DNA from 4 places in the Aeromonas genomosp. paramedia genome. Region 1 is predicted to be linked to each of the others. Evidence: riboswitches for the same ligand, from Rfam matches in the RefSeq annotation. Region 1 holds a riboswitch; each other region holds the start of a gene.
The links. Region 1 has a riboswitch for cyclic di-GMP ahead of gbpA (N-acetylglucosamine-binding protein GbpA). Riboswitches for the same ligand answer to the same signal wherever they lie in the genome.

Region 1 (7,150 bases):
ACCACCTCGAGAAAACCGTTGCCGACCACCCACTGCTCCAGGGTGTGGAACATGGCGAGCGCACTCTGGCGCACCTGCTCGTCGCTACTTGCGGCCAGCGCCGTGCTGGCGGCGGGCAGGCTGCCGGCCACTTGTTGGCCCTGCTCGTCCAGCAGGGTGAGCTTGAGCCCCTTGCGGCGGGCGAACAGATCCGCCTCGGCGGCCACCAGCTCGTCCATCAGGGCGGCGGCGGCCGGATCTTCGATGACGTTGCATTCGAAGAAGGCTATCCAGCCTCCCAGACCGCGCTTGAGCTCTTCTTCCTCGGCCTGGGCAAGCATCTCCCGCAGCACCGGCAGACGAGCAGGATCGGCGCAGAACGCCTTGTAGGCCTGCTCGGCGGCGGTGAAGCCGGCCTGATCGTCGCTGATGCCCATGTAGGTGGACCAGAAGAGATCCTCCTTGCGCCTGTGTACTCGCAGGTAGTCGGCGTTGAGCTGATTCAAGTAATTCCTGGCAATGGAACTCATAAATTCCCTCTTGTTATGGGGCGGCCACGGGGGCACCCACTCCTTTTTGGTGAAATGCCAACTCATTCACACTTCCTGCAAATAGAGTCGGCAAATGGTGCGCCGGGATGCGCCAGACCACGCTACCAAAAGCGAGGGTTTCTGTCTGCTGGCTATACTGGTTGCCAACACACTCAATTGGCAATCAACCATCACAACCTCTTGAAAGTTAAATAAATGTTAAACACAAAACAATCAAGGCCAGCCAGCTGACTGGCCCTCACCAGATCCGCACGGGAAAGAAGGAAAAGACTATGTTCAAGCTCGGTGATATCGCCGTGAGTCGCAAACTGATGCTGCTGCTCTCGGTGGCGCTGGTCGGCTTCATCGCACTGCTGCTCATCTCCGCCAGTGCCCTGCATCGCAACCTGATGAGTGAGCGGGAAGCCAGATTGCAGGCGGTGCTGGATCTCGCCATGAGCCGGATCCATACCCTGGCCGCCACCCTGCCCGCCCCAGAGGCCCAGGCGCAAGCCAAGGCCATGCTCGACAGCATGCGCTTCGATGGGGACAACTATCTGTTCGTGCTGGACGAGGATCGCCGGGTGGTGGTGCACCCTGCCAAGCCCGAGCTGGTCGGCCAGCAGATGGGCGGGACGCCCGCCGAATCCCACTGGCAGCGCATGGTGGATCTCGGCAAGGGCGGCCATCAGGGCCGCCTGGAGTACCAGTGGCTCTCCCCCTCCGGTGAGGCGGCCCAGAAGATGTCCCTGGTGGCCGGCTACCAGCCCTGGGGCTGGATCCTGGGCTCGGGCGTGCTGCTGCAGGACATAGAGGCCACCATCTGGTCCCAGTATGAGCTGATGGGAGGGGCCACCCTGCTGGTGATCCTGCTGATGGGGTGGCTTGGGGTGGCCATCAGCCGCTCCATCGTCAGGCCGCTCGCCGAGATCAAGGGGGCCATGGCCCAGGTGGCTGCCGGGGATCTGGTGGTGAGCATCCCGGTGCATGGCAAGGATGAGCTGGGGGCCGTCGCCACCAGCACCAATCAGGGGCTAGACGCCATTCGCCGCGCCCTGCTGGAAGCCAGCCAGGGTGCCCGCAACGTGGCGGATGCCGCCCTGCGCATCGCCGCCTCCGCCGAGCAGACCAACCAGGCGGTCAACAGCCAGCGGGATCAGCTGGCCCAGCTCGCCACCGCCATGAACGAGATGAGCGCCACCATCTCGGATGTGGCGGGCCACGCCGAGAACACCGCCCGCGACACCCGGGACGCCACCAGCGAGGCCGGGCTCGGCAACGAAGACGTCCACGCCAGCGTGCACGGCATCCAGGCGCTCGCCACCGAGGTGGAGCAGGCTACCCATCAGGTCAATCGACTCAAGGAGGGGGTGATGCAGATAGGGGAGGTGACCGCCGTCATCAGCGCCATCTCGGATCAGACCAATCTGCTGGCCCTCAACGCCGCCATAGAGGCGGCCCGGGCCGGCGAGCAGGGTCGCGGCTTCGCCGTGGTGGCCGACGAGGTGCGCCAGCTGGCCAGCCGCACCCGCCACTCCACCGAGGAGATCCAAAGCACCATCACCCAGTTGCAGCAGCGGGCGGTGACCGCCGCCAGCGCCATGGATGCCAGCCGCAAGCTGGCGGAGAGCAGCGTCGGCCAGTCCGAGAAGGCGAGGCAGGATCTCTCCCTCATCGTCAACCACATCCAGCACGTGAGCGACATGGCGACCCAGATAGCCACGGCGGCGGAGCAGCAGAGCATGGTGGCGGAAGACATGAACCGCAACGTCAGCGGCATCAACGACTCGGCGCTCGAGATGTCCCAGGCCGCCTCCCAGCTGGCCCAGGAGAGCGAGCTGCTGGCCGGACTGTCGCGCAGCCTGGACGAGCGGCTGGCGGTGTTCAGGCTCGGCAATGGCCTCCCCCGGGATCTGGCACCCGGTCAGGCCCCGCGCCCCGCGCCCTCCCGCCGCCCAGACCAGTACCCGCACCACTGACCGTCTGACACAGTCCCATCCCCTGCCGGCCTCGCCGGCAGGGGATTTTTTCATTGATGAAAAATGTCGCGATTTTGCATCTTTTGACAGAGCTGGCGAAGCAAAACCCAACTTGATGAATTAAATATAATTTTAAAAACAGAGTGTTAAGTGATTGCTCTACTCCGATGAGGTCAAGCTGTAAAGATTTACACTTAATAATTTAATCAAAAGAAGCCATCATGGTGGCGCCGTCCTCAAGGGCGGCACCCTGACCCTTTATGTAGTCATTTGGCAAACTGGTTGAAAGGCCAGGACGCAAAGCCTCCGGTCTAAAGACATGTCGTCCAGGATAGCGGGGTTGCCACACCCAGGTGTGTCACGGGGAATTCCCCTGCCAACTTGACTGCCCACATCACCGAACAGAGGAATGTATGGCAGCAAAAATCCAACTCAATCATGTGGCCGCGGCGCTGGCGCTGCTGGCCAGCGGCGGCGTGCTCGCCCACGGTTACATCAGCCAGCCGGAAGGGCGCAACTATCTGTGCAAGACCGGCGGCAACAGCCAGTGTGGCGCCATTCAATGGGAGCCCCAGAGCCTGGAGGCGCCGTCCGGCTTCCCCGATGGCGGCCCCGCCGACGGCCAGATCGCCTCGGCCGGGCATCCGCAATTCGGTGAGCTCAATGCCCAGACTAGCGATCGCTGGACCAAGCGCCAGGTGCAGGCCGGTCCCTTCGCCATCGGCTGGACCTTCACCGCCAACCACGTGACCCGCAACTGGCGCTACTACCTCACCAAGCAGGAGTGGAACCCGAACCAGCCCCTGACCAGGGACTCCTTCGATCTCAATCCGTTCTGCGTCATCGACGGGGGCATGGTGCAACCACCCAAGCAGGTCACCCATCAGTGCACCCTGCCGGCGCGCACCGGCTACCAGGTCATCCTCGGGGTCTGGGAGGTGGGCGATACCGCCAACAGCTTCTACAACCTCATCGACGCCCAGTTCGATGGTGGCACCCAGCCGCCGCTGACCTGGAGCCAGGGCGGGACCATCTACCCCTCCACCGATCTGGTGGTCGGCGACAAGGCCAGGACCCGGGTATTCGACGCCAACGGCGAGCGCACCGATCTGCAGACAGTGCTGACCATAGGCTCCGCCGAGCAGGGTCAGAAGAACAACTGGGCCCACGATCTGGCCGCCAGGATCAACGCCGAGCAGAGCCAGATCCGCGCAGGCCAGCAGGGCACCGATGGCCAGTTCAACCCGGTCTACGGCCAGAACCCCGTCTACCTGAAGGCGGGCAGCAACCTGCAGCGGGTCGAGGTCCAGCTCGAGCAGCAGCAACCCCCGGTGGGCAACAGCATCAGCGTGAGCGGGCTGGAGAGCGAATACCTGCTCGACAACGGCAAGGTCACCCTCAACTTCACCGTCACGGCCGAGGGGGATCTCGCGGTCACCAACACCCTGTATGACCATGGCGGCGCCGCCAAGGGCCAGACCGGCGCCGACATCAAGGACAGCAGCCAGAGCTTCACCATGGCGGTCGGCGGTCTGAGCGCCGGCCACCACCAGCTGGTGATCGAGGGCAAGCCGAAGGCGGGCGGTGCCCCCCTGCAGCAGACCCTGGACCTGATGTTCAAGGATCCCGCCAGCGGCGGTGACTACCAGTACAGCTTCCCGGAGGGACTCAAATCCTATGCAGCAGGCACCAAGGTGCTGCAGCCGAAAGATGGCAAGATCTACCAGTGCAAGCCCTACCCCTACAGTGGCTGGTGCACCATCTGGACCAGCACGGCGACCCAGTATGAGCCCGGCGTGGGCACCAACTGGCAGGATGCCTGGACCCTGGTGAACTGATCCCCCGCAAGCAGAAGAGGCCCGAGCGGCCTCTTTTTTGTGCCTGTCATCCGGGCTCCCGGTGCCTCTCTGCACCCTGGGCCCCAGTCGGAAAAATCCCATGACGAAAGACTACTATGACCCCCTGAGCCGCCTGCTGCACTGGCTGATGGCCGCCGTCATCCTCTACGCCACCCTGGCGGGCTACCTGATGCACCTGGTGATCGACAGCCACCCCAGGCTGTTTCAGTTTCTGTCGGTGTTGAACATGTCGATGGCGACCCTGATCACCCCGCTCTTCCTGCTGCGCTGGGGCTGGCGGCACTGGCGCGCGCGCCTGCCCGAAGATCAGACCCAGCCTCACCATCCCGCCGCCAGGCTGGCGCACGCCCTGCTCTACGGCCTGATGTTTGTGGTGCTGCTGAGCGGCTTCCTGATGCTGGAGCAGGGCTACTCCCTGTTCTGGCTCTACCCGGTCGCCAACCCGATCGGCTCACCGGAGATCAACGCCTTCTTCTTTGGCGTCCATCGCCTCGGCTGCCTGGCGCTGGCTGCGCTGGTCCTGCTGCACGTGGCCGCCGCCCTCTACCATCACAGGATCAAGGGGGATCGCACCCTGTATCGCATGCTGGGTCCCCAGAGCGGGCGCTAGCCAATGAGCGAGGCCCTGGGTCAGGCTGAAGCCTCGATTAAGCAAGCAGGGAGCCAAGGGCTCCCTGCTTTTTCAGACCATGCGCCCCATTCAGATCTGGTAATCGAGCAGGGGCTCGTTGCTCATCGCCCTGGCCTGGATCTCCGCCAGCGCCAGCTCGGGGTTGCAGAGCTGGATGAACTGCCAGGTGAAGTTGTGCTGGAACTGCCCCTGCTTGAGGCCGATCCAGGCGGTGTGCGGCGCAAACAGCCGGCTGCCGTCGAGCTGCACCAGCCCCTTGTCCCGCTGGGGATCGAACGCCATGTCCGCCAGTATGCCCACCCCCATCTCCAGCTCGACATAGGTCTTGATGACGTCGGAGTCCTGGGCGGTCAGCAGGATCTGCGGATGTATCCCCGCCTCGGCGAAGGCCTCATCCACCCGCACCCGCCCCGTCAGGCCCGCCTGATAGGTCACTATGGGCCAGTGGGCCAGGGCCGCCAGGGTGAGCTCCCGCTCGGCGGTGAGGGGGTGCTGCTCCGGCACCACTATGTTGTGGTGCCAGCGGTAGTAGGGAAACGCGACCACCCCTTCGCTCTTGTCGAGCTGCTCGCTGCTGATGCCGATGTCCACCTCGCCGGTCTGCACCAGCCGCACTATCTCCTCCGGGCTGCCCTGGCGCAGCTCCAGCTGCACCAGGGGGAACTGCTCGCGAAACGCCTTCACCACACGGGGCAGGGCATAGCGCGCCTGGGTGTGAGTGGTCGCTACCAGCAGCCGCCCCGAATCCCGGTTGGCCAAGGTGCTGGCCAGTTTGCGGATATTGTCGGCGTCCCCCAGGATGCGCTCGGCGATCACCAGCAGCTCCTTGCCCGGCTCCGTCATGCCGAGCAGCCGCTTGCCGTAACGGATGAAGAGCGCGAGCCCCAGCTCCTCCTCCAGCTCGCGGATATGGCGGCTGACCCCAGACTGGGAGGTAAAGAGGGCATTGGCCACCTCGGTCAGGTTGTAATCCCGCCGCGCCGCTTCCCGGATAATGCGTAATTGCTGAAAATTCACCTCATCGCCTCCTGCGCTGAGTGGCGGTAGCTCGGGCCACCGTCCTCTTGTTATTGGATGGCCGGATCAGAGTCCGGCTGCAAGCCTGAAAAGAGTCTCGTCTTGGGCGCTCGCCCTCAAATCTGGTAGTCGGGATAGAGCTGCGCATGTCGGGCCACCAGACGCACCCCCTGGCCGGGGGCGAAGGCACGGGCGGCCTCCTTGCTCAGCTCGGCCTCGTAGTGGGCCCCCCTCGTCTCGCCATCCCCGCGCAACTCCACCCGGATCCGCGGCCCCATGGGCAGCAGACGGGTGATGGTGGCGCTGATGCCACCCGGTGCATCCGCCGGCAGTATCTCCAGCTCGTGGGGGCGCACATAGGCGATGGCCGCACTGCCCTGTGCCAGCTGGGAGCTGATGGGGCCGCCCAGCTGCTGCTCACCTATGCCAAGCCCCTGCCCGGCCACCCGGCCGCGAAACAGGTTCACGCTGCCGAGGAAGCTGTGCACGAAGGCGGTGGCGGGCTGGTCATAGACCTCGGCCGGGGTGCCGATCTGCTCGACCCGCCCTGCGTTCATCAGCACCACCCTGTCCGCCACCTCCAGCGCCTCCTCCTGATCGTGGGTCACGAACAGGCTGGTGACGTGCAGCTCGTCGTGCAGCTCCCGCAGCCAGCGGCGCAGCTCCTTGCGCACCTGGGCGTCGAGGGCACCGAACGGCTCGTCCAGCAGCAGCACCTTGGGCTGCACCGCCAGGGCGCGGGCCAGGGCGACCCGCTGGCGCTGACCACCGGAGAGCTGGGTCGGATAGCGCTCGGCCACGTGGCTGAGCTGCACCAGATCCAGCAGCTCCTTGACCCGGGCGCGGATGCTGGCTTCATTCGGCCGATCGGAACGCGGCTTGACCCGCAAGCCAAACGCCACGTTCTCGAACACCGTCATGTGCCTGAACAGGGCATAGTGCTGGAACACAAAGCCGACGTTGCGCTCGCGCACGTGGAGATCCGAGGCATCCTCGCCGCGGATGATGACGTTGCCAGAGTCGGCCTGCTCCAGCCCGGCGATGATCCGCAGCAGCGTGGTCTTGCCACAACCGGAGGGGCCGAGCAGGGCGACCAGCTCGCCGTCGTGAAAATCGAGGTTGATGTCGGCCAAGGCCGCGTACTGATTGAAATGC
Region 2 (7,150 bases), on a different contig from region 1:
TTAAAGATGAAAGTCAAAACCCGTTTTGCTCCCAGCCCGACCGGCTTTCTGCATGTCGGCGGTGCCCGTACCGCACTCTATTCCTGGTTGTTCGCAAAGAGCCAGGGCGGCGAGTTCGTGCTGCGTATCGAGGATACCGACCTGGAACGTTCCACTCAGGAGGCGATCGACGCCATCATTGAGGGCATGGAATGGCTGGAGCTGAACTGGGATGAGGGTCCCTACTACCAGACCAAGCGCTTCGATCGCTACAACGGCATCATCGACGAGATGCTGGCCGATGGCCGTGCTTACAAGTGCTTCTGCTCCAAGGAGCGCCTGGAGGCGCTGCGCGAAGGCCAGATGGCGAGCGGCGAGAAGCCCCGCTATGACGGCAAGTGCCGGGATGCCGCCCACGATCACCCGGCCGATGCGCCCCACGTCATTCGCTTCCGCAACCCCACCGAAGGCTCAGTGGTGTTCGATGACCACGTCCGTGGCCGCATCGAGTTCGCCAACACCGAGCTCGACGATCTCATCATCCGCCGCACCGACGGCGCCCCCACCTACAACTTCTGCGTGGTGGTCGATGACTGGGACATGGAGATCACCCACGTGGTGCGTGGCGAAGACCACATCAACAACACCCCGCGCCAGATCAACATCTACAAGGCCCTGAACGCGCCCGTGCCTGAGTTTGCCCACGTCTCCATGATCCTGGGTGACGACGGCGCCAAGCTCTCCAAGCGCCACGGTGCTGTCTCCGTGATGCAGTACCGCGACGACGGCTACCTGCCGGAAGCCCTGCTGAACTATCTGGTGCGTCTGGGCTGGTCCCACGGCGATCAGGAGATCTTCAGCCTGGAGGAGATGATTAAGCTGTTCAGCCTGGATGCCATCTCCAAGTCTGCCTCCGCCTTCAACACCGACAAGCTGCTGTGGCTCAACAACCACTACATGCGCAGCCTGGATCCGGCCTATGTGGCCAAGCACCTGGAATGGCACATGGCCGCCCAGAACATCGACACCAGCAAGGGCCCGGCGTTGCCTGCCGTGGTGACCCTGCTGGCTGAGCGCTGCAACACCCTGGTGGAAGTGGCCGCCCAGAGCCGCTACCTGTTCGAAGAGTACGAGGCCATCGACGAAGCGGCCGCCAAGAAGCACCTGCGCGGCGTCGCGGCCGAGCCGCTGACCCTGGCCAGGGCCAAGCTGGCGGCGCTGGAGACCTGGACCACCGAAGCGCTGCACGAGCTGATTGAAGCGACCGCCGCCGAACTGGGTCAGGGCATGGGCAAGGTCGGCATGCCGCTGCGCGTGGCCGTCACCGGTCTGGGTCAGTCCCCTGCCATCGACGCCGTGATGGCGCTGGTGGGCAAGGAGCGGGTGCTGGCCCGCATCGATCGTGCCCTGGCCTATATCGAAGCGCGGATGGCAGCCGAGTAATTCAGGCTCACCGGTCCAGGCCCGTCCCCCTGCCATCGATGCCGTGATGGCGCTGGTGGGCAAGGAGCGGGTGCTGGCCCGCATCGATCGTGCCCTGGCCTATATCGAAGCGCGGATGGCAGCCGAATAAGCCTCTGCCATTGCTTGAAAAAGGGCTCCCGCAAGGGGGCCCTTCGCTTTTGTGTGGCGCTCAGATTCATGACATAAAACAGCGACATAGCGACGCAATTGGCGGTAAAAACAGCTAACTGCCTGAATTTTGACTAAACGCTCCAACGGGCGTTATTTTTGGGTTGACAGCAAAGCGGGTGATGCCTATCATGCGCCTCCGTTGCCAGAGATAACTTTGGTAGCGCCGAGGTGAGTTGGGGTTATAGCTCAGCTGGGAGAGCGCTTGCATGGCATGCAAGAGGTCCGCGGTTCGATCCCGCGTAGCTCCACCAAATATTTAAGGCCACCGCATCGCGGTGGCCTTTTTGTTTGTTCTGGCATTTATTTTTTTCATGATGGCTGCCTCTTCATTTACAAATCAAATGACCAAAATGAAAAAGCCCGCGGCTGTCGCGGGCTTTTAGCGTTATTCAATGCGGATCATGACGAGTGCCGACGACGCCAGGCCAGCGGCAACAGGGCCAGCAGCAGTGCCCCCATGGCGCCGCCACCCCCCTTGCTCTCTTCCTTGAGCTTGAGGTCGACGATGACGGGATCGTGATCCGAGGCGCTGAAGGGGTTGTCCGACTTGATGAGATCGCCGGTGAAGGCGCCGCCATATTCGAACAGGTTGCTCTCGAAGGAGTTGATGTGCCAGTCGGCCACCGCCACCACCTTGTTCGCCAGCGCCGGGTTGGCGAGGGCGTAGTCCAGGGTGCCGAGTTCGGCCTCGTAGCTGTAGGAGATGGCTTTCGCCTGGTTGAACTTGACGTTCAGATCCACCAGGCCGTAACCCTTGCCCACCGCCTGGCCCATCTGCTCGTAGGGCTGCTCGCCGATAAAGGTGTGGGAGGCGGAGCGGATCTGGCGCTCCCCCGCGACCGGCGCATAGTCGGTTAGCACCCGGATGGGATCCTCCTTGGCGTAGGAGTTGAAGTCCCCCACCAGCAGCACCTGGCCCGGCATCTTGCTCACCGCCTCCCCCAGTACCCTGGCGGCGCTCACCCGAAACTCGGTGCACTTGCCCTGCAGATCCGCAGGCTCCGTCTTGCCATCCCCGTTCTCGTAGCAGCCCGATCCCTTGGATTTCAGGTGGTTGACCACCAGGGTCAGGGGGGCGTCGCTGCCCGCCACGGTGAAGCGCTGCACCAGGGAGTCCCGCTGACCGGCGCTCCTGGCGACGCCGCCCGTGGTGTAGCGCTGCTCAGGCAGTCGGATGACCTCGGCATCCCCGCTCGGGGTGAGCAGGGCGGGGCGATAGAGCATGGCCACCATGATGGCGTCGCCGCCGAAGAAGCGCTCCTCGGTGAGCAGGGCCTTGGGCAGGGTGACGAAGGCGTAGTGCTTGCTCGCCTCTTTCTGGTGGGCGTTGAGGTTTTCCACCAGATCGTGGAGGGCGGCGTGCTCGTCGAAGCCGTTGTTCTCCATCTCCATCAGGCCGAGCAGATCGGCGTCCATCTCGGCGATGGCGTTGACTATCTTGGCGCGCTGCAACTGGAACTCCTCCAGGCTCTTGGCGCCGCGGTTGCAGCCCTTGGCGCTGTCCGCATCCGCCTGATCCGCGCAGAGCACGTTGAGGGCGCCCCCCACGCTGGAGTGGCTGGTGAAGTAGTTGAGCACGTTGAAGCTGCCGATCCGCAGGTCGCTGCCATGAGCGCGGGCCGGGGCGCCCTGGCGGTCGTTCTCGTCGGTGCGCAGCAGATCCCCCGCGGTGATGCGCTGATCCTTGGGCACGATCAGGCGGTACTCGTCATAGCTGTAGCCCACCATGGCCTCCAGGTTGAGCGGGGCATCGCCGATGCGCAGATAGCCCTGCTCCGGCTCCCAGGCCGGCAGCCAGGGGAGCTTGCCGTTGGCGGCCTTGAAGTCCGATTCGAGGAAGACGCGGTTGCCGGCGTTGGTCTCGGCCAGCGCCACGGCTTCTGGGCTGCCCGCCACATGGAGCTGGGTCGGCTTCATCAGCGGGGCGCCGTGGGCGAGCACCAGGTTGTTGCGCTTGGCGGCGTAGTCGTAGCTGAAGTTGCGGCTTATCTTGAGCTCGCTACCCTCGTCGAGGCGCACCCGCATCCCCTCGTGACGCTCCAGGGCCCGGGCCAGGGTCTCCCCTTCCAGCACCCGCAGCGCCGTGGCGGCCGGTGCCTCGCCCTGGGCCAGCACCACCAGGCGCGGCGTGTTGCCGTCAACCAGTGGCCTGAGCTGGGTGTGGCCGTAGAACTCCTCGACCCTGGCCTCCAGACAGACCAGGGCCCCCGGCTGGATGCCCGGGTACTTGCTGGCAAAGTTTTTGTCATTGAGGTAGACGAAGATGCCGTCCGACGTTTCGGGGTTGCCGTCCCCCTGCAGATCCTGCAGGTAGAAGCCTCTGTTCAGGCTCTCGCCGAGGGCGGAGACCAGGGCCTTGACCTTGACAGTCCCGAGGCTTTCGAACAGATCGCCCGGGACGAGCGGGCTCTTGTCGCCGCTGCCCTGGATGGCGGGGATGGGGGTGAGGGCGCTGTCGGCCGGGCAGCTGAAGCCGGCGGCATGGAGAGACGGGGACGCGAGGGCGAGCCCCACGGCCAGGGACAGCAGGGTAGGTCTTCCTTTCATGGGTATTCCTTTTTTTATTTTTGCCAGTGTTTCCATAGCCTTGGCGCTTTGGCCAAGGGCGCGCATTGTCACATTTCTGGCAGCTCTGACCAGTGAGGCAACGCACATTATGGGGAGACAAAAGAGGCTGAGTCCGTTTTTTTGACGTGGCTAACAGATTGATATTAATGACTTAATGGTTAGTTGGCCGATTGAGGGGAAGTGTGAGCCGGCCGGCATTCACATATTTTCCTTAGAGAATAAAGATTGAGCGGTTGCCACTTGCTTCCTATACTCGAGCCGTTCCTCACGGAACCCAGGCAAAGGGCAAACCGGCAGTGATGCCGGGACGCAAAGCCTCCGATCTGCCCCAAGCGGGCCAGACAGCGGGGTTACCCAGGGTGACTTGAGGGTTTGTGGCCCGTCCATGGCCTGTTGTCGCTCCCTTGTTCTCTGTTGCGATTGCGCTTTTCCCGGTCTTAAAAGCCAAGACAAAACAAGGATGATAACAATATGCAACAGATCTTGAGGCCCAGCAGGCTCGCCATGCTGGTCGCCCTTGCGGCCGCCCCTGCCTGGGCGCAGGCCGCCTACCCCGCCTATCAGGCCGGCACCGCCTACAAGGCTAGCGACATCGTCAGCAACGCAGGCGCCCTCTATGAATGCAAGGAATTCCCTTACTCCGGCTGGTGTGGCGCGTCGCCCTACCACTACGAACCCGGTGTCGGCGCCGTCTGGGCCGATGCTTGGAAACTCTTTGGCGGCGAGGTGCCGCCGCCGGCCCTGGTGGTCGCCATCGGCTCCCCCGCCGTGGGCAGCAGCGTCAGCGAAGGGGCCAGCCTGGCCCTGGCGGTGACCCTGAGCGGCCCGGTCACGGCGCTCGCCCGGGTGGAATACCTGATCGACGGCACCCTGGTCGCCACGGCCACGGCCTCCCCCTGGAGCGCCAGCTGGTCTGCCGCCGGCGTGGGCAATCACGCCCTCAAGGCACGGGCGCTGGATAAAGACGGCAAGGTGCTGAGCGAGGCGGATTCCAGCTTCCAGGTCGCCGCCGTGGTGGCGCCAGAGGCGCCCAAAGTGAACATCGCCAGCCCCGCCGCCGGGGCCAGGGTGACCCTGGGCCGCGCCCTCACCGTGACCGGCAATGTCACCGACGCCAATGACGACGTCGCCAAGGTCGAGCTCTTCGTGAATGGCCAGAAGGTGGGCGAAGACAGCAGCGCCCCCTGGCAACTGAGCTGGACGCCCCAGAACAAGGGGCTGACCGGTCTCAAGCTGGTGGCGACCGACAAGGCCAATCTCTCTGGCGAGTCGACCCAGGTGGACGTCCAGGTGGAAGAGGCGGCCCTGCCCCCCACCGGCGGCAACCTCTCCTGCGACGTGCGCCAGATCTACCGCGCCGACGGCAGCGAGTGCATGGGGGATGACCATGGCCGCCGCGTCATCGGTTACTTCACCTCCTGGCGCACCGGCAAGAACGGCCTGCCCGCCTACCTGGTGGGCGACATCCCCTGGGACAAGATCACCCACATCAACTACGCCTTCGCGGCGGTGGACGAGCAGAGCCACACCATCAAGGTGGATGACGCCGCCACCAAGCTGACCTGGAACGGGGTGCCGGGCGCCGAGATGGATCCCGAGTTCGCCTATCAGGGCCACTTCAACCTGCTGTCCAAGTACAAGAAGCAGTACCCGGACGTGAAGACCCTCATCTCCGTGGGGGGCTGGGCCGATACTCGCGGCTTCTACGCCGCCACCACCAAGGGCGACTGCTCGGTCAACACCGCCGGCATCAACGCCTTCGCCGACTCGGCGGTGGGCTTCATCCGCCAGTACGGCTTCGATGGGGTGGACATCGACTACGAGTACCCCACCTCCATGAAGGATGCGGGCAACCCCAACGACTTCCCGCTCTCCAACCAGTGTCGCGGCAAGCTGTTTGCGAACTATGAAGTGCTGATGAAGACCCTGCGCAACAAGCTCGACAGCGCCGGGACCGAGGACGGTCGCAAGTACATGCTGACCATCGCCTCGCCGGCCTCGGCCTACCTGCTGCGCGGCATGGAAAACTTCCAGGTCACCCAGTACCTCGACTACGTCAACCTGATGACCTATGACTTCCACGGTGCCTGGAACCACTTCGTCGGCCACAACGCCGCCCTGTTCGACAACAAGGCGGATCCCGAGCTGTCCCAGTGGGGTGTCTACACCCAGGCCCAGTTTGGCGGCATCGGCTATCTCAACTCCGCCTGGGCGGCCCACTACTTCCGCGGCGCCCTGGCGGCGGGCAAGATCAACATAGGGGTGCCTTACTACACCCGTGGCTGGCAGGGGGTCACCGGTGGCACCCACGGCCTGGGGGGCAAGGCGGCGCTGCCGAGCCAGAGCGATTGCCAGCCGGGCACGGGTGGCAGCACCATCCCCTGCGGCAACGGGGCGGTGGGCATCGACAACATCTGGCATGATCTGGACAAGAACGGCAAGGAGATAGGCGGCGGCGCCGTGCCCATGTGGCATGCCAAGAACCTGGAGCACGCGGCCAGCCTCGGCATCACCACATTGCCGAGCTACGGCCAGGCCTGGGGTCTGGATCCCAACAACCCGGCCCACGTGATGCAAGGCCAGTACGTGCGTTACTACGACGACAAGGCCCATGCGCCCTGGCTGTGGAACGAGCAGAAGAAGGTGTTCCTCTCCACCGAAGATGAAGAGTCCATGGGTCACAAGCTCGACTACATAGTCAAGCGGGGCCTGGGGGGCGTCATGTTCTGGGAGATGGCGGGAGACTATGACTTCGATGCCGCGAAGAACGAGTACGTGATGGGCAGCACCCTCACCAGCCTCGCCTACGAGAAGTTCAGCAAGGCCGACAAGGCGGCCCTGAAGCAGAACGATCTGCCGGCCCCGGCCGCCCAGCTCGACATCGGCGTGAGCCTCTCCGGCTTCAAGGAAGGGGACTCCAACTACCCGATCAACCCGACCCTCAAGCTCACCAACAAGTCGACCCAGA
Region 3 (7,150 bases), on a different contig from region 1:
CTCCACCCGGGTGGTGCTGCTCCATGGTCATGAGGGCAACGAGGCCGCCGGCAAGGTCATCCAGGCCTTCGGGGAAGTGGTGATCGGTGGCAACTACGTGGTGGGTCTGGTGGTGTTCGTGATCCTGATGATCATCAACTTCGTGGTGATCACCAAGGGGGGGGAGCGGATCTCCGAAGTCTCCGCCCGCTTCACCCTGGATGCCATGCCGGGCAAGCAGATGGCCATAGATGCCGATCTCAACGCCGGGACCCTGGATCAGCACCAGGCCCGTGCAAGGCGGGAAGAGATCGCCAGGGAAGCGGACTTCTACGGCGCCATGGATGGGGCCTCCAAGTTTGTCCGTGGCGATGCCATCGCCGGCCTGCTGGTGCTGATCATCAACCTGGTGGGTGGTCTCGCCATAGGTATCTTCCAGCACTCGCTGCCGGTTTCCGATGCCTTCCGCATCTATGCCCTGCTTACCATAGGTGATGGTCTGGTCGCCCAGATCCCCTCACTGCTGATGTCCACCGCGGCGGCCATCATAGTCACTCGCGTGAGTGACGAGGGAGAGATGTCGGATCAGGTCGGCCAGCAGATCCTGGCTTCCCCCCGGGTCATCTATACGGCGGCGACCATCATGCTGATCCTGGGCCTGGTGCCCGGCATGCCCATGCTGGCCTTCCTCAGCTTTGCCGCCGTGCTGGCCTGGACCGGCTGGAGCGTCAGCCAGCGCCGGGCAAAGGACCCTGCCCTGGATGCGGCCGAGGAGCTGACGAGGCAGATGGTGCAGCCGGAGCCGCAGGGGCTGGACTGGCAGGATCTGCCGCCGGTGGATGCAGTCGCCATCGAGCTGGGCTATCGGCTGGTGCCGCTGGCCGAGGCAAACAAGGGGGCCGAGCTGCTCGCCCGGGTGCGCGGCATTCGCAAGACCCTGTCCGAGCAGTATGGCTTCCTGCTGCCCGAGATCCGGGTACGGGACAACCTGCAACTGCAACCGGACCAGTATCGCATCAAGCTGTCGGGCATCGCCCTGGCCACGGGGAATGTGGATTGCCAGCGGCTGATGGCCATCAGCAGCGGGGAGACCTATGGGGCCCTGGACGGCGAGCTGACCCAGGATCCGGCCTATGGCATGAACGCGGTCTGGATCTCGCCGGACAACAAGGCCAAGGCGCTCAACCTGGGTTACTCCGTGGTGGACTCCGCCACCGTCATCGCCACCCATGCCAGCAAGCTGCTCAGGGAGCAGCTCGATGGGCTCTTCGGCCATGACGAGGTGGGCAAGCTGGGCCAGTATCTGGCCACCCAGTCGCCCCGCCTGGCGGAAGAGCTCAATCTGGCCCTGACCCAGATGCAGCAACTGCGGGTCTTCCGTCAGTTGCTCAAGGAGCAGATCAGCCTCACCGATATCCGCACCATAGCCACCACCTTGCTGGATGCGAGCGAGCTGACCAAGGACCCTGTGCTGCTGGCCTCGGACGTGCGCTGCGCCCTAAAGCGCCAGATCGTCAGGCAGGCGATCGGATCCCGCGACATACTGGCGGCCTTCACCCTGGATGATCGGCTGGAGCAGACTCTGCTGACGGCAATGAACCAGTCCCAGCAGCAGGGAAAAATCCAGCTGGACAGCTTCCCGGTCGACCCGCAATTGCTGGCGCAGTTGCAGCAGAACATGCCGCTGGTGAAGGAGCAGTTGCAGCAGCAGGGGTATGCGCCCGTGCTGGTGGTCATGCCCCAGCTCAGGCCGTTGATCGCCCGCTATGCCCGATCCTTTTCAAAGGGTCTCAAAGTGCTCTCTTATAACGAGATCCCGGAAGATTTGCGGGTCGAGGTAATTGGCACCCTGGGCTGAAGTGGAATTGCCACGCCCATATGCCGGCAGGAAGAGACTATTCCGCACATCTGCTTGAATTGTCATATAAAGCCGTTATGATGTGACGGCTTTTGACGCGACACAGACTGACAGTGAAAAAATAAAATAGAAACAGTCAGATGTGTCACATGGCTTAAGGACAACCAAGCCATGCCATCCTAATACGGGTCGTCGCATGATAAAGGCAAACTGAACTGAAAAGTCAGGACGCAAAGCCTCCGGTCTAACAGCATTGATGCTAATGATAGCGGGGTTACCAAGGCCATGATTCCAGCCTTGTTTTCATACCGATATAGGGTAAGTGCTCAATAAGAAGTGCTGCCCCGTCCTGGTGCGTTTTTATTTTTTGAGCGTCAGTTCTGTTGATTGATTCATGTGCAATCACAGGTTCGGGTTAATATGTTTTCTGATTTATCTATCAAGGAAAATTCAATACCCGTCGGTATTGAATCTCATGCTCATTTATTATTAGTTTCCTCTTCGTTATCAAATGGAGACGATGTTGAGGGAATATTGTTGAAGGCAGGCTATCGCGTTTCTTGCCTGAATTCTGTCCCGCTGGCCAAACAATTTCTCTCTCACCATTCAGCGGATCTCGTGCTGCTCGACATGGCGGTCATGACCGAGGCCGGACCCTCAATGGTGCAGGAGCTGGCGGGTACCGACTGCGTCATCCTGGTCAATGAGCACCAGGCCTATCTGGCGGCGGAGGCCATGCGGGCCGGCGCCATCGACTACATCATCAAGCCTTTCAGCCAGCGCCAGATCCTCGATGTGGTGAGGGGAGCCCTGCGCCTGCGTCAGGCCATTCCCAACCTGATCGCCACCTCGCCCCTGAGCCTGCAGGTCTTGCAGCTCGCCAGGCGGGCTGCCAAGACCTCGGCCACCATCCTCATCGGCGGCGAGTCGGGGACGGGCAAGGAGCGGCTGGCCCGCTACATCCACGAGATGTCCAGCCGGGCGGGCAAGCCCTTCGTGGCCATCAACTGTGCTGCCATCCCCGAAGCCATGCTCGAATCCATCCTGTTCGGACACAGCAAGGGGGCCTTTACCGGCGCGACCGCCAGCCAGCAGGGCAAGTTCGAGCTGGCCCAGGGGGGCACCCTGTTGCTCGACGAGATCTCCGAACTGCCGCTGGCATTGCAGGCCAAGCTGCTGCGGGTGCTGCAGGAGAAAGAGGTCGAGCGGCTGGGCAGCCATCAGGTGATTGCGCTGGATGTGCGGATCATCGCCGCCAGCAACAGAGACCTCAGGGAGTTGGTGTTGCAGGGGGAGTTTCGCGAGGACCTCTTCTACCGGCTCGATGTGCTGCCCATGAGCTGGCCCGCCCTGCGGGAGCGGCCGGACGACATACTGCCGCTGGCGGAGTACTTCATCGAGCGCTACGCCGCCCAGCAGGGGTATCGCCTCAGCGAGAGCGCCTGCAAGCAGCTGCTCTCCTATGACTGGCCGGGCAATGTGCGCGAACTGGACAACGTGATCCAGCGGGCACTAATTATGGCTCGCGGATTGCATATTCAGGCGGTCGATTTGATGCTGCCCCATTATGCCGTCGAAGCCGACAACCTGTTACCGCAGACGCTTGCGGCCCCGGAGGGGCTCAGCGAGACCAAACGGCATGCCGAATTTCAATTCGTCCTGGAGACGTTGCGCCGTTTTCGTGGTCACCGGACTCGTACGGCCGAAGCCCTTGGGATGACGACCCGGGCACTTAGATACAAGCTGGCTGCCATGCGCGAGCAGGGCATCGATGTCGAGCAGCAGATTCAAAACTAAGGGATAACCGAGTGAAGATTGAGATCATGTCATCACAGGTGACGCTCCTGCAGCAGATGCAGGAAATGCAGCGCGTCGCCAGTCACACCCCTTCCATCGAGCCTAACGACGCCTCGGCTGTCTCGTTCAGCGACGCCATGCGTGACGTCGTCGGCCGGGTCAACGAACAGCAGAATGTCGCGTCCAGACTGATGACCGCCGTCGACGCGGGTCAGAGCGACGATCTGGTGGGGGCCATGGTGGCCAGCCAGAAGGCAGGTCTCAGTTTTTCCGCCCTGATGCAGGTGCGCAACAAACTGATGACAGGCTTCGATGACATCATGCGCATGCCGCTCTGAGGGTAGGTCATGACTGAATTGGTATCATCCTCGCCGGGGGCGTCGGGCTCCCTGATCGCCCGGGTACAGGAAGGGATGCGCAACTGGCGCACCCTGTCCCGGGACAACAAATCCATCCTGACCATAGCGCTGCTTGCCGCCATAGTGGCGGGCACCATAGTGGTGATCCTCTGGACCTCCAGCAAGAACTATGTGCCCCTCTACGGCAAGCAGGAGCTCTACGACACCGCCAACATCATGGAGATGCTGGAGAAGGAGCAGGTGCCTTTCCGGCTGGAAAAAAGCTCGGGCCAGATCCTGGTGCCGGAGAGCCAGCTCGCCCACGTGCGCATGGCGCTGGCGGCGCGCGGGGTCAGGGCGGCCATGCCGGCCGGCCTCGAGGGGCTGGACACAGTCACCGGTCTTGGCACCAGCGAGTTCATGGAAGGGGCGCGCTACCGCCATGCCCTGGAAGGGGAGCTGGCCAGAACCATCATCTCGCTGGATGCGGTGCGCAGTGCCCGGGTGCATCTGGCCATCCCCAAGCGGACCCTGTTTGTCGGCCGTGACGAAGAGAAACCCAGCGCCTCCGTGATGCTGGATCTGCAACCCGGCCAGTCCATGGAGCCGGGTCAGGTCGAGGCCATCGCCAACCTGGTGGCAGGCAGCATCTCGGGCATGAAGCCCGGTGCCGTGACCATAGTGGATCAGGCGGGCCAATTGCTGAGTGCCGAGCTCGGCGACAAGGCGGGATTCGGCAAGCAGAGCGTCCAGCAGATGGAGTACGTGCGCAAGCTTGAGCAGTACATCCGCCAGCGTGCCAGCGACATGCTCCATCCCATGCTGGGCACCGGCAACTTCCGGGTCCAGATCGCCGCTGACGTCAACTTCAACGCGGTGGAAGAGACCCAGCAGCAGCTGGATCCCAATGGTGTGGTGACCAAGGAGTCCAACAAGTCCGACAAGACCATAGATGCCCTGGCGCTCGGCATCCCGGGGGCCCTGTCCAACCGTCCTCCCGAGACTGCGCCCCAGACAGAAGCGGCTGCCGAGGGAAATGCGGCGACGCCGGAGCCAGCCAAGAACGACACTCGTACCGAACGGCAGGAGGTCAGCAAGCAGTACGAGAACAGCCGCACCATAGTGCATACCCGCTATCAGCAGGGACGGCTGGAGCGGATGAACGTATCCATCTTGCTCAATCAGCAGAGCAGCCCCAAGGGGGGCTGGAGCGCCGAGCAGCTGGAGCAGATCCGCCAGATGGTGGAGCGCTCCGTCGGCTTTGACGGCGTGCGCGGCGATCAGATCAGCCTGCAGGTGTTCGACTTCACCGGCGCCGTGCCGGTGACGCCACCTGAGTCGAGCTGGCTGGAGACCCCTTACTGGCAAGACTCCCTGCGCTACCTGGTGGGTGGTCTGCTGGGGCTGACCCTGGTGTTCTTCGGCATTCGCCCCCTGGTGAAGCACCTGGTGCGCACCCAGCAATATCCTGATGCCGAGCCGGAACAGGAGCAGGATGAAGAGCAGGAACCGACCATAGGCCTCTCCATGCGTCGTGACGGGGATGACGAGGCTGATGGCACCGCGGTTGGCAAGAATCTGCAGCAGGCGGAATACAAGCTGGAGCCCCAGTTCTCCTCGCTGGATCTGGAGGCGCTGCCGGAGCCTGGCTCCGAGCTGGAGGTACAGCTCAAGCACCTGCAACTGCTGGTGGATAAAGACACTGCCCGGGTGGCGGAAGTGGTCAGACAATGGGTGAGTGGCAATGAACAACGGTAATCTGAACCAGAGCGCGGTCGACATCGACATCGACAACCTCGAGAAGGCCGCCATCCTGCTGCTGAGCATGGGCACAGAGGCGGCCGCCAAGGTCATGCAGAAGCTGTCGCGGGACGAGGTGCAGCGCCTCATCTCCAAGATGGCGGGCCTCTCCGGCGTGAGCTCGATAGAGGCAAAGTGGACCCTGCAGCAGTTCTTCAACCAGTATCGCGAGCAGAGCGGCATCGGCAGCGCATCTCGTGAGTACCTGGAGCAGACCCTGGATCTGGCGCTGGGTCAGCGCCTCTCCCGCAGCCTGCTCGACAGCCTCTACGGGGATGCGATGAGCCAGGACATCCAGCGCCTGCAATGGGTGCCCGCGGATGTCTTGGCCCGCTTCTTTCGCAACGAACACCCCCAGATGCAGGCCGTGCTGCTCGCCTTCCTGCCGCCCCAGACCGCCTCGGCGGTGCTCGATGCCCTGCCGGGGTCGGTTCATGACGATCTGCTGGTGCGGGTCGCCAGCCTCAGCTCGGTCAGCGAGCATGTGCTGGCCGAGTTGAGGCTGACCCTGGATCGCTGTCTCGCCTATGTGGCCGACCAGTCCGGCGCCAAGGTGAACGGGGTGCGCCAGGTGGCCGACATCCTCAACCGCTATCAGGGAGACAAGGAGCAGATGCTCTCCCTGTTGCGGGAACACGACGGAGACATGGCCCTCGAGATCGAGAAGAACATGTTCGACTTCATGGCCCTGCGTCGCCAGAGCGACGACACCCTGCAGCGTCTGGTGCAGGAGCTGCCGGCGGAGCTGCTGGCGCTGGCCCTGAAGAATACCGACGCCGGTTTTCGCAAGGTGGTGCTGGGGGCCATGCCGAAGCGGATGGCGCAGGCACTGGAAGCCCAGATCCAGGATCAGGGCAGCGTCTCCCTGCGCAAGGTGGAGCAGGCCAGAGAAGAGGTGATGCAACTGGTGCGGGAACTGGTGGAGCAGGGCGAGATCGAGTTCCAGCTGTTCGAAGAAGCCACCGTCAGCTAACAGGAGACAGGCATGAGTCAGCATGTTCGCAGACTGGCGGCCGGTGCCACCCGTCTCTACCGTTTCCCGGCACTGGGACAGAGCGGGGAAGAGGCCAGGAGCCAGCAGGAAGAGTTCGAATACGGCTATCAGCAGGGGCTGGAGCAGGGGCAGGCCGAAGGGTATCAGGCCGGCTACCAGCAGGGGCTGACCAGCGGCCTGATTGAGGGGGAGGCCAAGGGCCTGCAACAGGGACAGGTGCGTGGCCTGGCCCAGGGGCTGGCCGAGGGACGAGCCTCGTTCGATCAGGCCATGGTCCCCTTTGCCAAGCTGCAATTGCAGTGGGAGTCCCTGACCCGGGCCCGGATGCTGGAGCAGAAGGCGTTGATCGCCCAGCTGGTCGCCCAGGTGGCCAAGCGGGTGATC
Region 4 (7,150 bases), on a different contig from region 1:
CGGTCGTGAGGACTTCAAGGTCTCCATCCACGATCCCTGGGCGGCGATCCAGATGTCCCAGGGCAACCTCAGTGCCTGGGATGAACCCTACAAGGGCAACTTCGGCAACCTGATGGCCCTCAAGCAGGCCCATCCTGACCTCAAGATACTGCCGTCGGTCGGGGGCTGGACCCTTTCCGACCCCTTCTACTTCCTGGGGGACAAGAGCAAGCGCGACACCTTCGTCGCCTCGGTCAAGGAGTTCCTGCAGACCTGGAAATTCTTCGACGGGGTGGACATCGACTGGGAGTTCCCGGGTGGCCAGGGTGCCAACCCCAGCCTGGGCGGTCCGAACGATGGTGCCACCTATGTGGTGCTGATGCAGGAGCTGCGCGCCATGCTCGACGAGCTGGAAGCCGAGACCGGCCGCCAGTATGAGCTCACCTCGGCCATCAGCGCCGGCGGTGACAAGATTGCCAAGGTCGATTATCAGGCTGCCCAGCAGTACATGGACCACATCTTCCTGATGAGCTACGACTTCAGCGGCGCCTTCGACCTGCAGAATCTGGCCCACCAGACCAACCTCTTTGCCTCAAGCTGGGATCCGGCCACCAAGTACACCACCGACAAGGGCGTCAAGGCGCTGCTGGGTCAGGGGGTGACACCGGGCAAGATAGTGGTGGGGGCGGCCATGTATGGCCGTGGCTGGACCGGGGTGAAGAACTACCAGGCCGGCAATCCCTTCACCGGCACCGCGACCGGGCCGGTCAGCGGCACCTGGGAAAACGGCGTGGTGGATTATCGCGACATCGTCAACAACCGCATGGGCGCAGGCTGGGAGCAGGGCTATGACGAGTCGGCCGAGGCCCCCTATGTGTTCAAGGCCAGCAGCGGCGATCTCATCAGCTTCGACAACGATCGCTCGGTCAAGGCCAAGGGGCAGTACGTGCTGGCGAACCAGCTCGGCGGCTTGTTCGCCTGGGAGATAGACGCGGACAACGGCGACATCCTCAACGCCATGCACGAGGGACTGGGCCACGGCGAGGGTAGTCTGCCGCCGGTCAACAAGCCGCCGGTGGCCAATGCCGGCAGCGATCTGAGCGTCACAGGCCCGGCCGAGGTGACCCTCAACGGCAGCGCCTCCCACGATCCGGAAAGCGGCGCGCTGACCTACAGCTGGAAGCAGGTCTCCGGGCCCCAGGCCAGCCTGCTGGATGCCACCCAGGCCAAGGCCCGGGTGGTGCTGGACGCCGCCACTACCGACATCAATCTGGTGTTCGAGCTGACTGTGACCGACGATCACAACCTCAGTGCCAAGGATCAGGTGGTGGTGACCAACAAGGCGCCGCAGCCGAACCTGCCCCCCGTGGTCAGCGTACCGGCCAGTGCCACCGTCGAGTCCGGCAAGCAGGTGACCATCAAGGCCACGGCGTCCGATCCGAACGGTGATGCCCTGAGCTACCAGTGGAGCCTGCCAGCGGGGCTCACCGCCACCGGTCAGGACAGCGCGACCCTGGTGGTCACGGGCCCGAACGTCACCAGCGACACTGTCTATGACCTGAGTCTGGTGGTGACCGACGGGGCGCTGGATGCCAGTGCCGGCACCCGCCTGACCGTCAAGCCAGCCAGTACAGGTGGCGGCTGTGAGGCAACCGATCCGGATGCGGCCAACTGGCCAGCCTGGAGTGCCAGCACCGTCTACAACACCAATGACAAGGTGAGCCACAACCAGCTGGTGTGGCAGGCCAAGTACTGGACCCAGGGCAACGAGCCAAGCCAGAGCGCCGATCAGTGGAAGCTGGTGAGCCAGGTGCAGCTCGGCTGGAATGCCTCAGTGGCCTACAACGCCGGTGATCTCACCAACCACAACGGTCGCAAGTGGAAGGCCCAGTACTGGACCAAGGGCGATGAGCCCGGCAAGGCCGCCGTCTGGGTGGATCAGGGGGCTGCCAGCTGCAACTGATGGTCATAAGGAGTGGGGCCTTGGCCCCACTCCTTTTTCCTGTGGCGCTTTGCGGGCTGACCTCGGCCTGGGGCGGATAAACCGCCAGCCATGGCCATCGGCGCCAGTCTTTGCTAGGGAATTAATCATTTCACCCGAAGTTGAAAAAAATATTTTCATCTTGAAAACGCTTTCAATGGAGTGAGTTGGATGGTTGACATCCGCTCTCACGCCGAGCTTAACCCTGCCTTCAGGGATATTTCCTGATAGAACACCAAGTCAGGATCCCGCTCTGCCATTTGCAGTGACTGCGGCTATGGAGAATAATCGCGGCGCACTACTGATTAATTTGTGTATAAGGGCAAACCGGTTGAAAGGCCGGGACGCAAAGCTTCCGGTCTAAGGATCCATGATCTAGGACAGCGGGGCCGCCACAGGTCGTATCGATCCTCTGCCAAGGGGAGATCTTGCACCATCTGCTGGTTACGTCGTCCTTATCGTATTGACTAATAACGAAAAAGGATTATTCGCCATGCAAAGTCCACCCCTTCTTACTGCCGACCTGTCTGGTTGGCTCCCTGCTTGCCTTCCCCCTTCGTGTCACCGCGCCAGGCAAACCCCGCCTAGGCTGGGGTGAAACCAACTTCGCCATCACCGGGCTCAACCCGCCCGCTCACGCCCTGCCGCTCAGGGTGAGCGCCGTCAGTGGCGGCAGGAGAAGAGGGTCGAACCCTGTGCTCATGTCAACTCAATAACAACGATGTGCCTGCCACCGACGCAGGCGCCAAAAATAGGGACATCACGGAATGCAGATGAAAAAAAACAAGGTAAATCTGGCGATGCAGGGGGGCATGCTCGCCCTGCTGGCCGCAGGGGCGGTGCCGCAGACGCTGGCCCAGCAGAGCAGTACCACCGGGGAGTTTCGCAAGGACAACAGTGAGCCCAGGATTTACAGTCAGGAGGGCATGGTCAACAACTTTGCCCAGCAGTTGCCGCTCGGCGCGACCTTTGCCCCCTTGCTGACGGCCTGGGACGTGGAGGATGGGGACATCACAGCCCGCCTCACTCAGGTGAGCGGGGTCAATACCCAGGTACCGGGCAGCTATGTGGCCCAGTACCAGGTCAAGGACGATGGCCTGCCTGACGTGGATGGCTTCAAGGGCTGGGTCGGCAGCACCGTCACCTTCTCGCTGCCGGTGACAGTCTACGATCCGGCCGAGGGGATCCCGGCGCGGGCCATCCCTTTTGGCGAGCTATGGGATGAGGGCACCGTCGTCCAGACCAACCTCTACCTGCCCATCGGCGGATCCCTGAGCCGCGACTTTCGTGTCGAGGCCGGGGAGCTGCCTCTCATCGGCGACGAGCTCACTCTCACCGCCTTCCGGCTGCAAGAGGGTCACTGGGGCGGCAACAACCGCCAGTTCGCCATTCTGGTGATCGACAATGAGGATGACATAGTCGTCTATGACGGCGCCGCCACTTTCAGCGGTGGTCGCATGATCCCAGCCACCCCAGTCACCATAAAGAAGGCGCGGGACTACAGCTTCACTCTGCGCTATCTGGCAGGGGCCGACCAACAAGGGTTTCGCAAGAACGAGGCAGGCCAGCTCTGGCTGGTAGCCGAGGGAGAACAGCGCCAGTCACTCTATCCCTATGCCCAGGTACTGCCGGACCCCGCTAACAAGCTGGCCTACGATCCCGGCCTGAGCCGCCCGCTCAAGGAGAAGCTGCTGAGCAGCGCAGGGGGCGAGGAGGTGCTCCATGTCCGCAAGCTGGCCGGTGGCGAGACGCTCAGTTATGCCATCGCCGACCCGGCATTGGCGACTCTCCAGGTACTACCGGCGCAAGGTCAGGATCGGCTGGTGCTCTCCGGCCTCGCCCAGGGGGAGACCAACCTGGAGATCCGTGCCGGCGGCGAGCTGGTGGATCTCGTTCGCCTGATAGTCACTGTGCCCAAGGAGCTGAGCCTCTCCTACAGCTACATCGCCTTCCCCGGCGAGACCAAGACTCACCTGTGGGATGACGGTGCCCTGATCCAGAACGAGATAGCCCGCCGCTACGCCCCCTACAACCTCAGCCTGAAGTGGGTGGACAACGGGGTGTTGGTGCACGAGTGGGACAAGGATGGCGATGGCGAGTCCTACGAGGCGGATCGCGCTGAGCGGGAGGCCCCCTTCGATGAGGGTTGGATCCCGGATCGGGAACAGGTTTTCTCCAACCTCTATGTACTCCGCGCCTACAAGGATCCAGCGCGGGCTTGCTCCGGTTCGGGCGGCGGCTCTTCCACCGGCATGGGGGCACTGGACGCACCGCCCCGCGAAGGACACCGCGCGGCCTGCCCTGGCAACGCCACCGAGTTTGGCCAGGCGATGACCCTGGCACATGAGCTGGGCCACAACCTGGGTCTGTGGCACATGAGTAACACAGACACCAACGGCAGCGGCAACCTCATGTATGTCGGCCGCAAGGAAGGGGTCTTCTTCGCCCCCCAGTGGCGCACCATGCACCAGACCCTTGAGGCCAGAATAGCGGCCGGTGATGCGGGGGTCAGCGAGGCGAGTGGCGAGCCTGAGTCGCCTCCGCCAGCTACCAACCAGCCCCCCCTGGCCAATGCCGGTGGCGATATGCGTACCACTGGCCCGGCCGAGCTGGTGCTCGACGGTGCCGATTCCCGGGATCCGGAGAACGGTGCCCTGCGCTACCAATGGCGCCAGGTCGGCGGTCCGCAGGCTTCCCTGAGGGATGCGGAGCAGGCACGAGCCAGGCTGAGTCTGGGCACGGTCGCCCAGGATACCCAGCTGACGTTCGAGCTCACCGTCACCGATGAGCAGGGGTTGGCAGGCGTGGACCGCGTGGTGGTGACCCACCAGGCACCACCGCCCAACCAGCCACCCGTGCTGACCGCGCTGGCTCCCGCCTCGGTGCCGTCGGGCATGCAGGTGAGCTTCACCGCCAGCGCCACCGACCCCGATGGGGATGCGCTCAGCTACCAGTGGACGGTGCCGGCCGGCCTGACCGCCAGCGGCCAGAGCAGCAAGACCCTGGTGGTGACAGGCCCCAACGTGGTGGCCAGCACGGATTACGATCTGACTGTCACCGTGACCGATGGCGCCCAGAATGCCCAGGGCCAGACCCGGCTCACCGTCACCCCGGCAAGCGGTGGTGAATGCAGTGCCACCGATCCGGACGCGGCCTACTGGCCGGCCTGGAGCGCCAGCACCGTCTACAACACCGATACCAAAGTGAGCCACCACCAGCTGGTCTGGCAGGCCAGGTACTGGAACCAGGGCAACGAGCCGAGCCAGACGGCGGATCAGTGGAAGCTGGTGAGCCAGGTACAGCTCGGCTGGCATGCCGCCGTGGCCTACAGCGCCGGTGAGCTCGCCAACCACAAGGGACGCAAGTGGCAGGCCCGCTACTGGACCAAGGGCAACGAGCCCGGCAAGCACGATGTCTGGCTGGATCAGGGGGCCGCCAGCTGCAACCTATGACCATCAGGAAGGGGGCCCCGGGGCCCCATTCCTTTTTCCATTCCTGTTTCAGCCTGCGGTGATGCCGCTGTGCGGCAACCAGAACCGAGGCTCAGGTCGGGTGGTAGTACCTGGCCCCCGACGCCCATTTTGTAATGATTCCTGCAACAGGGCATGTGGACATGCCCACCACAACGAGAACCATAACAATGACAAAAACACAGTTAGCCAGCCTCATCATGGCCGCTCTGGCGAGCGGCCCCCTGTTGGCTGCCGTTCAGGCACCCACCTCCTTGCCCTTCAATACCCAGCCACCGACCAACGATCTGCAAGGATCCCTGGCGGCGCAGGTTCAATTCGCCCAGAGCCAGATCCTGCCAGCCCATGTCGCCGAAGGGGACAGCCAGCCCAGGCTGACCGCCCTGCGCAAGAGCCTGCTGCTGGTCAGGCCGCTGCAAGCCGAGACCGGCGTGCCCATGACGGTGACGGCGCGAGATGGCGCCGGGCAGACCCTCGGGACGCTTAGCCTCAACCCGCCCGAGCAGCTGCCGAAGACGGCTTATTACCTCGATGGTTCGCCGGAAGAGGGGGTCGACTTCACCCCGGCGGCGGGAACCATCAATGTCATCAGCAGCAGTGCCGAGCTGGCCCGGCTGGATGATGCCACGGCGAGCTTGCTGCGGGATCGCCTGGGACAGCATGCCCTGGTGGAGGTGAAGACCGCCGATGGCCGATGGGTCAGGGATATCTATCTGCCGGAGGGGGCCGCACTGGAAGGCAAGATGGTGCGTGCGAGTTCCAATGCCGGTTACAACTCGACGGTGCGCTACAGCGGCCGCCAGGTGACGCTCTCCCGCGGTCAGACCCTGCAGTTCAAGTTCGTCGGGGGTCAGTGGATCCGTGACGGGGAGCTCGAGAACAACGGCATCCGCTATGCGACCGACGCCTGGAGCGTGGTGCTGCCGGCGGAGTGGATCCGGCCAGGCCTGAGTCTGCAGTTCAATCAGGGAAGCCTCGGCGGCGAGCTCACGGATCTCGCCATCGGTGCCCCGAGCGAGCTGCTTATCCACACCATAGATCTTGGCATGCTGACCACCCCCCGGGATCAGTTTGCCTTCGCCAGGGATCCCGAAGCCCATCGCGAGTACTTCCAGACGGTGCCGACCAGCCGGCTGATCGTCAGCCAGTATGCTCCCCTGTCGCTGCCGGAGGTGATGCTGCCAAACGGTACCCTGCTCACCGACTTCGATCCCGGCCAGGGGGGCTGGCACGAGGGCACCATGCGCCAGCGCATCGGCAAGGAGCTGATCTCCCACGGGATAGACAATGCGAACTATGGCATCAACAGCACGGCCGGCGAGGGGGAGAGCAGCCATCCCTATGTGGTGGCCCAGCTGGCGGCCCATAACAGCCGTGGCAAGTACGCCAACGGCATCCAGGTGCACGGCGGGTCGGGCGGGGGCGGCATCGTCACCCTCGACAGCTCCCTTGGCAACGAGTTCAGCCACGAGGTGGGCCACAACTATGGTCTCGGCCACTATGTCGGCGGCTTCCAGGGCTCGGTGCACCGCAGCGCCGAGGCGGTCAATTCGAGCTGGGGCTGGGACGGGGATCGCAATCGCTTCATTCCCAACTTCGGCGCCGCCCGCAGCGGCCAGAGCGCCTGTCTCGACGGTCAGTGCCAGGCGCCTTTCGAGGGCCACCCGTTCGGTTTCGATGCCATGGCGGGTGGCTCGCCCTTCTCCGGCTTCAACCGCTT

Region 2: linked by a shared signal. The riboswitch ahead of HB860_RS02540 (glycosyl hydrolase family 18 protein) and the one ahead of gbpA (N-acetylglucosamine-binding protein GbpA) in region 1 are both predicted to bind cyclic di-GMP.
Region 3: linked by a shared signal. The riboswitch ahead of lafK (lateral flagellar response regulator transcription factor LafK) and the one ahead of gbpA (N-acetylglucosamine-binding protein GbpA) in region 1 are both predicted to bind cyclic di-GMP.
Region 4: linked by a shared signal. The riboswitch ahead of HB860_RS15000 (PKD domain-containing protein) and the one ahead of gbpA (N-acetylglucosamine-binding protein GbpA) in region 1 are both predicted to bind cyclic di-GMP.

What each region holds. Positions count from the first base shown of each region.
Region 1 covers NZ_JAAROG010000031.1:140,115-147,264, forward strand. The annotation lists gene HB860_RS21275 (M3 family metallopeptidase) at 1-509, opposite strand, end outside; gene HB860_RS21280 (methyl-accepting chemotaxis protein) at 803-2,488, shown strand; cyclic di-GMP riboswitch class I at 2,751-2,836, shown strand; gene gbpA (N-acetylglucosamine-binding protein GbpA) at 2,902-4,326, shown strand; gene HB860_RS21290 (cytochrome b) at 4,427-4,957, shown strand; gene cbl (HTH-type transcriptional regulator Cbl) at 5,048-5,995, opposite strand; gene HB860_RS21300 (sulfate/molybdate ABC transporter ATP-binding protein) at 6,112-7,150, opposite strand, start outside.
Region 2 covers NZ_JAAROG010000003.1:3,955-11,104, forward strand. The annotation lists gene gltX (glutamate--tRNA ligase) at 7-1,422, shown strand; tRNA gene HB860_RS02530 (tRNA-Ala) at 1,790-1,865, shown strand; gene HB860_RS02535 (ExeM/NucH family extracellular endonuclease) at 2,014-4,161, opposite strand; cyclic di-GMP riboswitch class I at 4,457-4,540, shown strand; gene HB860_RS02540 (glycosyl hydrolase family 18 protein) at 4,654-7,150, shown strand, end outside.
Region 3 covers NZ_JAAROG010000001.1:44,727-51,876, forward strand. The annotation lists gene lfhA (lateral flagellar biosynthesis protein LfhA) at 1-1,837, shown strand, start outside; cyclic di-GMP riboswitch class I at 2,032-2,119, shown strand; gene lafK (lateral flagellar response regulator transcription factor LafK) at 2,372-3,634, shown strand; gene lfiE (lateral flagellar hook-basal body complex protein LfiE) at 3,646-3,972, shown strand; gene fliFL (lateral flagellar M-ring protein FliFL) at 3,991-5,730, shown strand; gene fliGL (lateral flagellar motor switch protein FliGL) at 5,717-6,745, shown strand; gene lfiH (FliH/SctL family protein) at 6,758-7,150, shown strand, end outside.
Region 4 covers NZ_JAAROG010000019.1:43,897-51,046, reverse strand. The annotation lists gene HB860_RS15005 (glycosyl hydrolase family 18 protein) at 1-1,942, shown strand, start outside; cyclic di-GMP riboswitch class I at 2,272-2,357, shown strand; gene HB860_RS15000 (PKD domain-containing protein) at 2,734-5,412, shown strand; gene HB860_RS14995 (M66 family metalloprotease) at 5,601-7,150, shown strand, end outside.